Regions from separate parts of the Aquincola sp. J276 genome, predicted to be linked through region 1. Evidence: predicted binding sites of a transcription regulator. Region 1 holds the regulator's gene; each other region holds the start of a gene.
What was found. Region 1 encodes LexA, which represses DNA repair genes until DNA is damaged. Its sites were predicted from a motif close to ACTGTATNNNNATACAGT; they were not measured.
Positions count from the first base shown of each region.

Region 2: recA (recombinase RecA) is a predicted target of LexA. The motif match lies at 1,404-1,421, and genes of this name have one in related genera.
Region 3: imuA (translesion DNA synthesis-associated protein ImuA) is a predicted target of LexA. The motif match lies at 1,686-1,703, and genes of this name have one in related genera.
Region 4: LRS14_RS05605 (PA0069 family radical SAM protein) is a predicted target of LexA. The motif match lies at 1,790-1,807, and genes of this name have one in related genera.

Region 1 covers NZ_JAJONC010000001.1:1,709,247-1,712,449, reverse strand. Annotated here, with positions in the region: gene LRS14_RS07825 (D-2-hydroxyacid dehydrogenase family protein) at 1-47, opposite strand, end outside; gene LRS14_RS07820 (hypothetical protein) at 84-449, opposite strand; gene LRS14_RS07815 (hypothetical protein) at 446-865, opposite strand; gene LRS14_RS07810 (helix-hairpin-helix domain-containing protein) at 1,000-1,329, opposite strand; gene lexA (transcriptional repressor LexA) at 1,329-2,012, opposite strand; gene LRS14_RS07800 (asparaginase) at 2,067-3,023, shown strand; gene LRS14_RS07795 (organic hydroperoxide resistance protein) at 3,040-3,203, opposite strand, start outside.
Region 2 covers NZ_JAJONC010000001.1:2,620,095-2,623,297, forward strand. Annotated here, with positions in the region: gene LRS14_RS11975 (sensor histidine kinase) at 1-631, opposite strand, end outside; gene LRS14_RS11980 (response regulator transcription factor) at 668-1,339, opposite strand; gene recA (recombinase RecA) at 1,458-2,522, shown strand; gene LRS14_RS11990 (regulatory protein RecX) at 2,529-3,065, shown strand.
Region 3 covers NZ_JAJONC010000002.1:407,133-410,335, reverse strand. Annotated here, with positions in the region: gene LRS14_RS19755 (hypothetical protein) at 1-1,437, opposite strand, end outside; gene imuA (translesion DNA synthesis-associated protein ImuA) at 1,716-2,528, shown strand; gene LRS14_RS19745 (DNA polymerase Y family protein) at 2,476-3,203, shown strand, end outside.
Region 4 covers NZ_JAJONC010000001.1:1,199,315-1,202,517, reverse strand. Annotated here, with positions in the region: gene rplI (50S ribosomal protein L9) at 1-184, shown strand, start outside; gene dnaB (replicative DNA helicase) at 330-1,745, shown strand; gene LRS14_RS05605 (PA0069 family radical SAM protein) at 1,856-2,947, shown strand; gene LRS14_RS05600 (peptidoglycan-binding protein) at 2,957-3,203, opposite strand, start outside.

The DNA.
Region 1 (3,203 bases):
AGCTTGCGCACCGCATCCTGGTAGTCGTCGAGGATGATGATGTTCATGTGGCCGGGCATTGTGCCTCGGCCGCCCGCACGGCTTCAGAGCGTGGTGAAGCTGCTGGCCATGTAGGTGCCGGGCAGCACGCCGTCCAGGCTGCGGCGCAGGGCTTCGCGCAGGCGGGCGCCGTTGTGCGGGTCGCTGCGCAGCGCGTCGAATACCGCGGAGCGCAACAGCCACAGATCTTCCGGCATCTGCGCGCTGCGGACCTGTTTGCGCAGCCATTCCACGTTGGCGTCGGTGCTCTCGATGCCGGCCAGCACCTGCATGAACACCAGCTTGGTGTCGACGAAGGCCTTGCGCGCGGTGATGCGGGCGTTCTGCTCGCTGGCCACGCCGCGCAGGCCGGCCACGGTGTAGTTGCGCGGCTGGCCCGGGGCCGCCGGCGTGAAGCGTCGGTCGCTCATGCGTCCAGCGCGCCGAAGCCCGAGCGCGGCGAGCGCGTGGGAAAGTGGTGGTTCAGGCGTTCCAGCCGGCGCTGGGCCTCGCTCTGGCTGTGGTGCAGCGACACCAGCTGGAACACCGCCGAACGCAGGTGCCACAGCTCGCGAGGCGAGCGCGCCACATGCACCCGGTCGATCAGCGTGGAGGCCTGCGGCGTGCCGATGTCCTTCAGGCTGGCCACGAAGTCGTCCTTGGTGCGCTGCAGCCGGCGGCCGCCGGGCGGCGTGAGGGCCGCCTGCCATGGCGCGGGTGCGGACACCCAGCGCATCAGCCGCGACCACACCGGATCGACCGGGCTGAGCACGGCCGGAGGGCAGACCTCCACCCGCGCGCTGCCGCTCGCCCGCAGGCGCCGCACTTGGAACAGGAGGTCGTTCAACATGGTCTCCGGGATATCGGCGCATGGCTTCGTGCATGAAGTCATTCTTTGCGGGTGCACGCACACGCAAAACGCCGATAAGGCGCGGGGAACCGGGCTTGTTGGGCCTTGGCCGAGAGGCCTGGGCGGCCGTGTCAGTGCGCGTCGATCTGCCCGTACAGCAGCTTGCGTTGGGCGGTGTAGGTCCACCACGGCGCCGCCGCGGCGCCGCGCATGAAGTCGGTGGCCGCCATGAAGGTGTCCAGCACGCAGGGATCCTGGCGCTTGCCGGTCTTGGCGCACAGCGCCTGGTACAGCACGAAGGCGTCGCGGCCCACGAGGTCGCGCGGCGCATGGATGCCGATCAGCCGCAGGTCGGCCGCCAGGGCGGGGCCGATGTTGGGCAGCTGTTCCAGCGTCTGGCAGGCCGCGGCGCAGTCGGCCTTCGGCGCCTTGACCAGCGACTTGACCTGCGTGCGGGGCATCACATCAGCATCGTGTTGCGCACCAGGCCCACGGCCAGGCCTTCGAGCGTGAAGCTCTCGTCGGCCGACACGTCGATCGGTGCGAAATCGGGGTTTTCGGGCAGCAGGCGGATGCTGCTGCCCTTGCGCTCGAAGCGCTTGACGGTCACCTCGTCGCCCAGCCGGGCCACGACGATCTGGCCGTTGCGGGCTTCACTGGCTTTCTGCACCGCCAGCAGGTCGCCGTCGAGGATGCCGATGTCGCGCATGCTCATGCCGCGCACGCGTAGCAGGTAGTCGGGCCGCCTGGCGAAGAGGCTGGCCTCCATCACGTAGGTCTGGTCGATGTGTTCCTGCGCCAGGATGGGGCTGCCGGCGGCCACGCGGCCGATCAGCGGCAGCGTGAGCTGGGCCAGGCTGGCCAGCGGCAGGCTGAACTGCCGGCCGCGGGCTTCGCGGGCCTCGTTCACTGCCTGCAGCATGCCGGTGGGCAGGCGGATGCCGCGCGAAGTACCGCCCACCAGCTCGATCACGCCCTTGCGCGCCAGGGCCTGCAGATGCTCTTCCGCGGCGTTGGCCGACTTGAAGCCGAGCTGCCGGGCAATTTCCGCCCGCGTGGGCGGCGCACCGGTGGTTTCGATGGCCGTGCGCACAAGATCGAAAATCTGCTGCTGACGTTCGGTGAGCTTCGGGCGATCGGCCATCGGGGTTCCTGTGAATTCGTCCAGTGCCTGTATTCTTATCCAGCTTCCAAACAAATGCAAAACGCGCAAAACGCACTCGACACCGTCGTGATCCTCGGTACTGGCGGCACCATCGCCGGCACGGCGGCGCATGCAGCCGACACGGTGGGCTACACCGCCGGGCAGATCGGCGTCGAGCAGCTGGTGGCGGCGGTGCCGGACCTTGCCGGTCAGCCGCTGGAGGCCGAGCAGGTGGCCCAGCTGGACAGCAAGGACATGGGCTACGAGGTGTGGCTGCAGCTGGCCGGGCGCCTGGCGCATCACCTGTCACGGCCAGAGGTGGCCGGCGCGGTGGTCACCCATGGCACCGACACGCTGGAGGAAACCGCGTTCTTCCTGCAGCAGGTGCTGTCGCCGTCCAAGCCGGTGGTGCTGGTGGCGGCGATGCGGCCGGCCACCGCGCTCATGGCCGACGGCCCGCAGAACCTGCTGGATGCGGTGCTGCTGGCGCGAACGCCCGGCTGCCATGGCGTGCTGGCGCTGCTGGCCGGCACCGTGCATGCGGGTCACGAGGTGCGCAAGACGCACACCTATCGGCTGGACGCCTTCGGCTCCGGCGATGCCGGCCCGCTGGCCTATGTGGAAGCGGGTCAGGTAAGGGCGCTGCGGCCCTGGCCGGCGCCGCGAGAGGGCGCTGCCGAGCGCCTGGCCGCGCTGCAGGCGGTGCCGCAACCGTGGCCCTGGATCGAGATCCTGAGCAGTGCGGCTGGCGTCGACGGCCGGGCGGTGCAGGCGCTGAGCGCCGCCGGCGTGGCCGGCCTGGTGGTGGCCGGCACCGGCAACGGCACGCTGCACGAGGCGCTGGAAGCAGCGCTGCGCACCGCCGTGGCCGATGGCGTGCCGGTGCTGCGCTGCAGCCGCTGCCTGGCCGGCGGCGTGATCGAGGTGACCGGCGCGTTGCCCTCGGCCGGCCTGCTCACCCCGGCGCAGGCCCGGGTGCGCATGCTGCTGGGCCTGCTCGGCGTCGATTGACCGACGCCGTGTCGGCTCAGACCGCCACGTTCAGCGTGACGTCGATGTTGCCGCGGGTGGCGTTGGAGTACGGGCACACCTGGTGCGCCGCGTCCACCAGTTCCTGCGCCTTGGCCTGTTCCCAGCCGGGGATGGTGATGTTGAGCACGGCGCTGATGCCGAAGCCCACCTTGCCACCGG
Region 2 (3,203 bases), 910 kb from region 1:
CACGGATGCGCCGCTGCAGCGCATTCAGCGGTGCCAGCCCACGCGCCAGCGCCAGCCACACCAGCAGCACCGCCACCGGCAGGATGACGAACTGCGGCAGGATCACGCCACGGAAGATCTCGGTGGCCAGCCGGGAGCGCTTGTCCAGCGTCTGCGCGACCTGCACCAGCGGCACCGAGTCCTTCGGCGCCTGCGGATCGGCCAGCCACATGTAGGCGATGCGCACCGGCTCGGTGGCCACGAAGTCATCGCGGAAGCGCAACTCGCCCGGCACGGCCCGCTCCTCGTCGGGCACGGGCAGGTCGCGGTCGCCCGCCAGGAACTCGCCCCGCAGGCCCAGCACCTGGAAGAACACCTGGTCGGCATCGTCGCTGCGCAGGATCTGCGCAGCCGCTTCCGGGATGCGCACCTTCACCTGCGGCGCCACGAACTCGCTGGATTCGACCGACACCCGCTGTGCCACGGTGCGCGCCAGCTCGCCCAGTTCGCGGTCATACGGCCGGTTCGCGATGCCCTGCGCCACCAGCCAGGTGAGCGCCACGCTGATCGGCCACAGCAGCAGCAGCGGCGCCAGCATCCAGTCGAGGATCTCGCCGAACAGCGAACGCTGCTCGCGCTGGGCTCCGGGCATGCGGTCGCTCGCCTCCGTCCGGACGCCGCGGGCCGATCAGCCCGGGATCTTCTCGAGGCAGTAGCCCAGCCCGCGCACGGTGGCGATGCGCACGGGGCCCTGCTCGATCTTCTTGCGCAGCCGGTGGATGTACACCTCGATGGCGTTGTTGCTCACCTCTTCGCCCCACTCGCACAGGCGTTCCACCAGTTGGTCCTTGCTCACCAGCCGGCCCGCACGCTGCAGCAGCACCTCCAGCAGCGACAACTCGCGCGCGGACAGGTCCACCATCTGGTCGTTCAGGTAGGCCACGCGGCCCGTCGCATCGAAGCTGAGCGGCCCGTGCTTGATCACGGTCGAGGCCGATCCGAGCCCACGGCGCGTGAGCGCACGCACCCGGGCCTCCAGTTCCGCCAACGAGAACGGCTTGGCCATGTAGTCGTCGGCGCCCAGGTCGAGGCCCTTCACACGCTGCTCCACGCTGTCGGCCGCGGTGAGGATCAGCACCGGCACGCTGGAGCCGCGGGCGCGCAGCCGCCGCAGCACCTCCAGGCCATGCAGCTTGGGCAGGCCCAGGTCCAGGATCAGCAGGTCGAACTCATGCGCCGCCAATGCGGCGTCGGCCTCGGTGCCGCTGCCGACCTGGTCCACTGCATAACCCGTGTTGCGCAGCGTCCGGATCAATCCATCGGCCAGCACCTGATCGTCCTCGGCTATCAAAATGCGCACGATGTCGTCTCCTGATCCACTGATTTTAGGGAGTCGGAATCCCTGTCGGCAGTGCGTTCCCGATACTGTACGGATATCCAGCTTCAGGTATCATTGCGCCCATTCTCCGGAGAACGCCATGGACGCACCCGTGAAAGCCCTGAACACTGAAAAAGCCAAAGCCCTGCAGGCTGCGCTCTCGCAAATCGAGAAGCAGTTCGGCAAGGGTTCCATCATGCGCCTGGGTGACGGCGAAGTGGTGGAAGACATCCAGGTGGTGTCCACCGGCTCCCTTGGCCTGGACATCGCGCTGGGCGTCGGCGGCCTGCCCCGTGGCCGCGTGGTCGAAATCTACGGCCCCGAATCGTCGGGCAAAACCACGCTCACGCTGCAAGTCATCGCTGAAATGCAGAAGCTTGGCGGCGTTTGCGCCTTCATCGACGCCGAACACGCCCTGGATGCCCAATACGCCCAGAAGCTTGGCGTCAATCTGCAGGACCTGCTGATTTCCCAGCCCGACACCGGCGAACAGGCGCTGGAAATCGTGGACGCGCTGGTGCGTTCCGGCTCCATCGATCTCATCGTCGTCGACTCGGTGGCCGCGCTCACGCCCAAGGCTGAACTGGAAGGCGAAATGGGCGATTCCCTGCCCGGCCTGCAGGCCCGCCTGATGAGCCAGGCACTGCGCAAGCTCACCGGCACGATCAAGAAGACCAACACCATGGTCATCTTCATCAACCAGATCCGCATGAAGATCGGCGTGATGTTCGGCAACCCCGAAACCACCACCGGCGGCAATGCGCTGAAGTTCTACGCGTCGGTTCGCCTGGACATCCGCCGCACCGGCAGCATCAAGAAGGGCGAGGAAGTCATCGGCAGCGAGACCAAGGTCAAGGTTGTCAAGAACAAGGTGTCCCCGCCTTTCAAGACGGCCGAGTTCGACATCCTTTATGGCGAAGGCATCAGCCGCGAAGGCGAGATCATCGACATGGGTGTGGAAGCGCGCATCCTCGACAAGTCCGGCGCCTGGTATGCCTACAACGGCGAAAAGATCGGCCAAGGCAAGGACAACGCCCGCGAGTTCCTTCGCGAAAACAAGGACGTCGCCACCGAGATCGAGAACAAGGTGCGCGAAGCGCTGGGCATTCCCCTGATGCCCGGCAAGGGCGCCGCGCCTGCCGCGGCTGGCAGCCCCGCCAAGTAAGCCCGCATGGCAGCGCCCGGCCGGCTTTCACTGAAAGCGCGGGCGCTCAAGCTCCTCGCGCAACGGGAGCACAGTCGTACCGAACTGCGCCGCAAGTTGCTGCCGCATGCCGTGGCCTTTTGCGAAGCGCAGCAGACGGCTGCCAACGATGCCGCAGCCCTGACCGGCGGGGCCAGCACCGCCTCCGCGGAAACGCCCCACCAGTGCCTGGACAAGTTGCTGGACTGGCTGGAGGCTCATCGGTATCTGAGCGAGGAGCGATTCGTGGAGAGCCGCGTGCACGCTCGCGCGTCCCGTTTCGGCAACATGCGCATCAAGCTGGAGCTGGCGCAGCATGGTCTGGCGGTGAATGCGGACACCGCCGCGCAGCTCAAGGCGAGCGAGCTGGAGCGCGCCCGTGCCTTGTGGCAACGGCGGTTCGGCGGCCCAGCCGAGGACGCCGCAGGGCGCGCCAAGCAGATGCGTTTCCTGGCCGGCCGAGGCTTCTCGGGCGAAACCATCCGCCGGGTGGTCAGCGGCGCCGGGGAAGACGACTGCGGGTAGCCGCAGGATTGCTGCAGCGCAAGATGCTACATTCCCGCGGTTTTTCCCAGCGGCGCACATGCGCCTGTCCGATGGCGGCCGCGGCCGCCGATCCGCCTGCAGTCGATGGCCTTGTTTCCGTTCCCCTTGCACCACCGC
Region 3 (3,203 bases), on a different contig from region 1:
CAGCGACACCGCGGCCACGAAGCGCCCGTCCAGCAACCTCAGCCGGCGCGGCTGGCGGCTGCGCACCAGGACGCTGCCGAACAGCGCGATGCGCTGGCGCGTGGCTTCGTCCAGCGCCGCCTCTGTCAACGCGATGCGAAAGCGTTCGATCTGGCGGGTGTCGTCGAAGTCGATCAGCTGTATCGGCACGAACACCACCCGCTGCGCACGCTCCAGCCGCGTGGCCACGCTGTAGGCCTGCACCACCTCGTAGTACTGCAGGTTCAGCGTGTGCATGTGGTTGTAGTTGGCGACGACCCGGGTGGACAGCGTCTCGTGCTCGCTCTGGCTCAGCTCCCGCACCACGCTGGCCCGGCGGCTGCGCGCGGCGCTGGCCTGCTGCTGGCTCACGTCGTTGATGCGCTGCGCAGTGCTGGTGGCCAGGTCGCGCCGGCCGAAGGAGCTGCTGACGGTCATCGCCTCGGTCCGGGTGCTGGCGCTGCCGCCGCTGCTGCCGAAGGCGATCGGCCCCAGCTCGAAGCCCAGCGCGGAGCCGCCCTGCGAGGTGGACGAGTTCGACGTCGCCCGCGTGCTGCCGCCCTGCACCTCGGCCGCGGTGGCCGCGGTCACCTCCGACAGCGCGCGCTGGTGGGTGGTGGTGTTGGCCAGCCGCTCGGTCTCGTCGACGGCTTCGCTGCCGCGCCCGCGGCTCTGGCGCGACCAGTCGATCATCGCCATGCGGGTGCTCTCGCCCGGCGCCAGCGACAGGCTGTGCAGCAGCTGGCCCAGCGCCAGGCCCTGCGGCGACCAGCTCTGGCTGAAGCTGAGCAGCGCGCCGGTGGCCACGCGGCGGAACGGCGTGGCGCCACCGAGGGCCGGGCCCAGGTCCACCGGCTCGGCCTGCTCCACCGGCGTGGCCGCCCCCTCGTCCACCGCCCCGGCCACGCTGTCGATCAGCAGCGTGCGGTAGAACACCTTGTCGGTGGCGTGCTCGCCCATGCGCGGCAGCAGGTCGGCCGGCGCTTCGGGGTCGAAGCCCGGCGCCTGGTCCGGAATGCAGGCGGCGGCCAGCAGGTCGCGCGCCGCCAGTCCCGGCGGCCAGGCCGCCAGCTCGCCCAGCGTGGCCACGCCCAGGTCCGCCTGCAGCCGGGCCGCACCGGCCGTGCCCACCGCACGCAGCGCGGCCAGCGGTGCATCGGCCAGCCCGCCGCTGTCGGCGGCGGCGGCCGCGTCCAGCACGTCGCCGCCCAGGCGCGGCGCCGGCCGTGCCAGCGCATGGCGCAGCGTGTGCAGCAGGCGGGACGCCGCCAGGTCGAACACGCTCGCAATGCCCAGCACCTCGCGCAGCGCCGCCGCCTGTGGCGCGGTGGTGCCGTTCAATGCATCCACCGGCGCGGCGAGCAGCTCGGTGGGGCCCAGGCCGGCGAAGCCGCTCTTGACGAACGATTCGATCTGCACGGCAGCCTCCCCAACGGCGATGGCGCCATCGTCAGCCTGCGCCCGGCGCCGCAAAACCCCTAGAAACCGCGCGCCAAAAATTTGTTATCCACACCGCTTGTGCACAGGGCTGTGGACAAGCAGTGGACGCCGGCATCGCGCACGGCCGGCGCCGCGGCCGCCCGCTGGATCGCTGCAAAAAGCAGCACTCGGCAGAACTGACAGGCCTGCCATCGCTGCCGATTCGACAGCCAGCCGCCGGCTGGGGTACTGTATGTCCGTACAGTCTTTTGATCGCCATGCCTGCCCTCGCCGACGCGCCCGCCGCCCCCTGCCCCGACTCCGACGCCGGTCGGCCCCCGCCCGTGCTGCCACCGCCGGTGGCTGCCGCCCTCTGGCGTGGCTGCGACCTGGGCGGTGCCGCCGGGCCGGTCACCGGCTCGGGCTTCGACGCGCTGGATGGCGAGCTGCCCGGCGGCGGCTGGCCCTCGCGGGCGCTGACCGAGGTGCTGTGCGCCCAGCCCGGCGTGCTGGAGTGGCGGCTGCTGGGCGGCGCGCTGCGCCGGGTGGTGGCCGCCGGCCGCTCGGTGGTGCTGGTGGGCCCGCCGCGCCATCCGCACCTGCCCGGGCTGCGGCACGAGGGGCTGGATGCCCGCCACCTGGTGTGGATCCGTGCCGAAGCGCCGTCGGAGCGGCTGTGGTGCACCGAGCTGCTGGTCAAGTCCGGCGCCAGCGGCGCTGTGGTGGCCTGGCTGCCGCAGGCGCGGCCCGAACAGGTACGGCGGCTGCAGGTGTGCGCCCAGTCCTGCGAAGGCCCGGTGTTCCTGTGCCGGCCGCTGGCCGCGCGGCATGAGCCTTCGGCCGCGCCGCTGCGGGTGCTGGCCGGCCTGGGGCCGGACTGGTCGCTGCAGGTGCAGCTGCTCAAGCGCCGCGGCGCCGCGCACGAAGGCGTGCTGCAGCTGCCTTCGGTGCCCGGCGGCCTGGCCCTGGCGCTCACGCCGCGGCTGATGGCGCCCAGCCGCCTGATCCATGAACGCCTGACCGACCGAGGTGCCCATGCTGGTCTGGGCCGCGCTGCGCCTGCCCGCCGAAGCCCCGCCCGCGCCCACTGAGGCGCAGGTCGGCCTGGCCACCTGGGCGCTGCAGTTCACGCCGCGGGTGGCGCTGCAGGAGGAAGCGGTGGTGATGGAGCTGTCGGCCAGCATCCGCCTGTTCGGCGGCAAGCGGGCGCTGCGCGACCGCGTGCTGTCGCAGGCCGGCGAGCTGGGTGCGGTGGCGGTGGCCTGGGCACCCAACAGCCTGGCCGGCCTGGCGCTGGCACGCGCCGGCATCGACAGCGGCTTCCGCCCTTCGCTGGCCGAGGTGCTGGACGGCCTGCCGATCGACACCCTCAGCGCGGCGCGGCCGCATGCGGTCACGCTGGCGCAGCTGGGCTGCCGGGCGCTGGGCGACCTGCGCCGGCTGCCGCGCGGCGGCCTCGGCCGGCGCTTTGACGACCGGCTGCTGGCCGCGCTGGACCAGGCCTACGGCCTGCGGCCCGAGGCGCACGAGTGGATGGTGGCGCCCGAGCGCTTCGACGCCCGGCTGGAGCTGCCGTTCCGGGTGGAGATGGCGCCGGCGCTGCTGTTCGGCGCGCGCCGGCTGCTGCTGCAGCTGTGCGGCTGGCTGGCCGCCCGCCAGGCCGGCACCACCGCCATCCGCCTGCAGTGGCTGCACGATGCCATGCGCCCGCGCAGCGCCGGCGCCGGCGGCGAGCTGGTGCTGCGCACCGCCGCGCCCACGCGCGA
Region 4 (3,203 bases), 510 kb from region 1:
CGGCTCGGTCACGAATGCCGACATCGCCGACGCGCTGAAGAAGGAAGGCTTCGACATCGCCAAGTCGCAAGTGCGCCTGCCCAACGGCCCGCTGAAGACCATCGGCGAGTTCACGGTGGCGGTCGCTCCGCACACCGACGTGGTGTCGGAAGTCACCATCGTGGTGGTCGGCGAAACCGACTGATCGCCTCGGCGCACCGTCGCTGCAAGAGGGCCGGCTGATCGCCGGCCCTTTTTCTTTGGCGCGGCGGGTTATCCGCGCAAGTTCCCCAGGTCATGCACAGGTCTGTCCACAGGCGCTGTCGCAGGGCCGGCTTATCCTCGGAACCATGTCTGTAGTCTTCCAGAGCCCCGTGTTTCCTGGCGCCGCGCGCGACGACGAAGTCGCCCGCCTGCGGGTGCCGCCCCATTCGATCGAAGCCGAGCAGAGCGTGCTCGGCGGCCTGCTGCTCGACAACGGCGCCTGGGACCGCGCCGGCGACCTGCTGCAGGAAAGCGACTTCTACCGCTTCGAGCACAAGGCCATCTATGGCGTGATCGGCTCGCTGATCAACGCCAACAAGCCCGCCGACGTCATCACGGTCTTCGAGCAGCTGCAGAGCCTGGGCAAGGCCGACGAGTGCGGCGGCCTGGTCTACCTGAACGCGCTGGCGCAGAGCGTGCCCAGCGCGGCCAACCTGCGGCGCTATGCGGAGATCGTTCGCGAGCGCGCCATCCTGCGCAAGCTGATCGAGGCCAGCGACGAGATCGCCACCAACGCCTTCAATCCGCAGGGCAGGGCGGTGTCGCAGATCCTGGACGAGGCCGAGGGCAAGATCTTCAAGATCGGCGAAGAAGGCTCGCGCACCAAGCAGGGCTTCCAGAGCATGGACCATCTGGTCATGCAGCTGATCGACCGCGTGACCGAGCTGGCCGAGAACGGCGCCGAGGAAGTGACGGGCGTGCGCACCGGCTTCTACGACATGGACCGCATGACGGCGGGCCTGCAGCCGGGCGACCTGATCGTGCTGGCGGCGCGGCCTTCCATGGGCAAGACGGCCTTCGCGCTGAACATCGCCGAGCATGTGGCGGTGAACGAAGGCCTGCCGGCGGTGGTGTTCTCGATGGAAATGGGCGCCTCGCAGCTGGCGCTGCGGATGGTGGGCTCGCTCGGCCGCATCGACCAGCAGCACCTGCGCACCGGCGCGCTGCGCGACGACGAATGGGGCCGGCTGACCGAGGCGGTGGACAAGCTGTCCAAGGCCAGCGTCTTCATCGACGAGACGCCCGCGCTCAACCCGGCCGAGCTGCGCGCCCGCGCACGGCGCCAGGCGCGGCAGTGCGGCAAGCTGGGCCTGATCGTCATCGACTACCTGCAGCTGATGAGCGGCACCGCCAGCAGCAACGAGGAGAACCGGGCGACCGTCATCGGCGAGATTTCGCGTGGCCTGAAGGCGCTGGCCAAGGAGCTGCAATGCCCGGTGATCGCCTTGTCGCAGCTCAACCGCTCGGTGGAAACACGCACCGACAAGCGGCCGATGATGAGCGACCTGCGCGAGTCCGGCGCCATCGAGCAGGACGCCGACGTCATCATGTTCATCTACCGCGACGAGTACTACAACAAGGACTCGAAGGAGCCGGGCGTGGCCGAGATCATCATCGGCAAGCAGCGTAACGGCCCGGTGGGCACGGTGAAGCTCACCTTCCTCAAGCCGCTGACCAAGTTCGACAACCTGGCACCGGGCAGCAGCAGCGGCGAGTATTGAGTGATGGGCCGGCCGTGGTGCCGGCGTTTGCAAGGCGCGCAAGCACTGTATATATTCACAGTATGCGCACCGACCGCCCCATTTCGTCCCGCCCGCCAGCGGCCACCTTGATGTATGCACCTCGCTCGCCGGTCAAGGGCCGGGGCACGGTGTGGGCCATCGAGCACCGCTTCACTTCCGATGCACGGGAGGCCTTTGACGACGGCTGGGGTGCGCTGGAGCAGGCGGCGCAGGAAGAGGTGGTGGCGCCCGGCACGCAGCTGGTGGAAGAGAACGTCAAGTCGATCCTGGCGGCCAACGACTCGCCGGACATCTCGTTCGACCTGTCGATCAACCCCTACCGCGGCTGCGAGCACGGCTGCATCTACTGCTTCGCGCGGCCCACGCACAGCTACCTCAACCTGTCGCCGGGACTGGACTTCGAGACGCGCATCATCGCCAAGGTGAATGCGGCCGAACGGCTGCGTGAGGCCCTGGCCGGGCGCAGCTACCGGCCCCAGGCGCTGAACATCGGCTCGGCCACCGACGCCTACCAGCCGGTGGAACGCCGGCTGCGCATCACCCGTTCGGTGATCGAGGTGCTGGTGGAGGCGCAGCATCCGTTCTCGGTCATCACCAAGTCGGCCGGCATCGAGCGCGACATCGACCTGATTGCGCCAATGGCCGCGCAGAACATGGCGGCGGCCTATGTCTCGCTCACCACGCTGGACCCTCAGCTCGCCCGCATCCTGGAGCCGCGGGCGGCCGCGCCGCACCGGCGCCTGCAGACGATCAAGGCATTGACCCAGGCGGGTATCCGCGTGGGCGTGAGCGTGTCGCCGGTCATCCCCTTCATCAACGAGCCGGAGATTGAGCAGATCCTGGAGGCTGCGGCCGAGGCGGGTGCCACGCGGGCCTTCAGCATCGTCTTGCGGCTGCCGTGGGAGGTGAACCCGCTGTTCCAGCAGTGGCTGGAGCAGCACTTCCCTGACCGCGCAGCGCGGGTGATGGCACGAATCCGCGAGATGCGGGGTGGCCGCGACAACGATGCCAGCTTCGGCAGCCGCATGCGCGGGCAGGGCATCTGGGCCGAGCTGTTGCACCAGCGCGTGAAGAAGGCCGCCGCGCGGCTGGGCCTGGACCGGGAGCGGATCGAGCTGGACTTCAGCCGCTTCAAGCCGCCGGTGAAGGCCGGCATGCAGGCCCAGGGCAGCTTGTTCTAGGCACCCTGCCTAGAGATCCTCGTCGTCGGTCAGCATGTCGCCGATGCGGTAGGCCTCGGTGAAGGCTTCCAGCCCGTGGCTGCCGCCGTTGACTGCGCGCCGAGCACTGCGCAGGTCACCTTCCAGTAGCGCCGACTTGATGCGCAGCTCGCGGTCCTTCAAGAATGCGGCCAACACCGCAGCGGCTACGGCCGGGTCGTTGGCTTCGTGCGGATGATCGACCAGCGAAGCGCCCAGCCGCTCGGCGTACACGGTG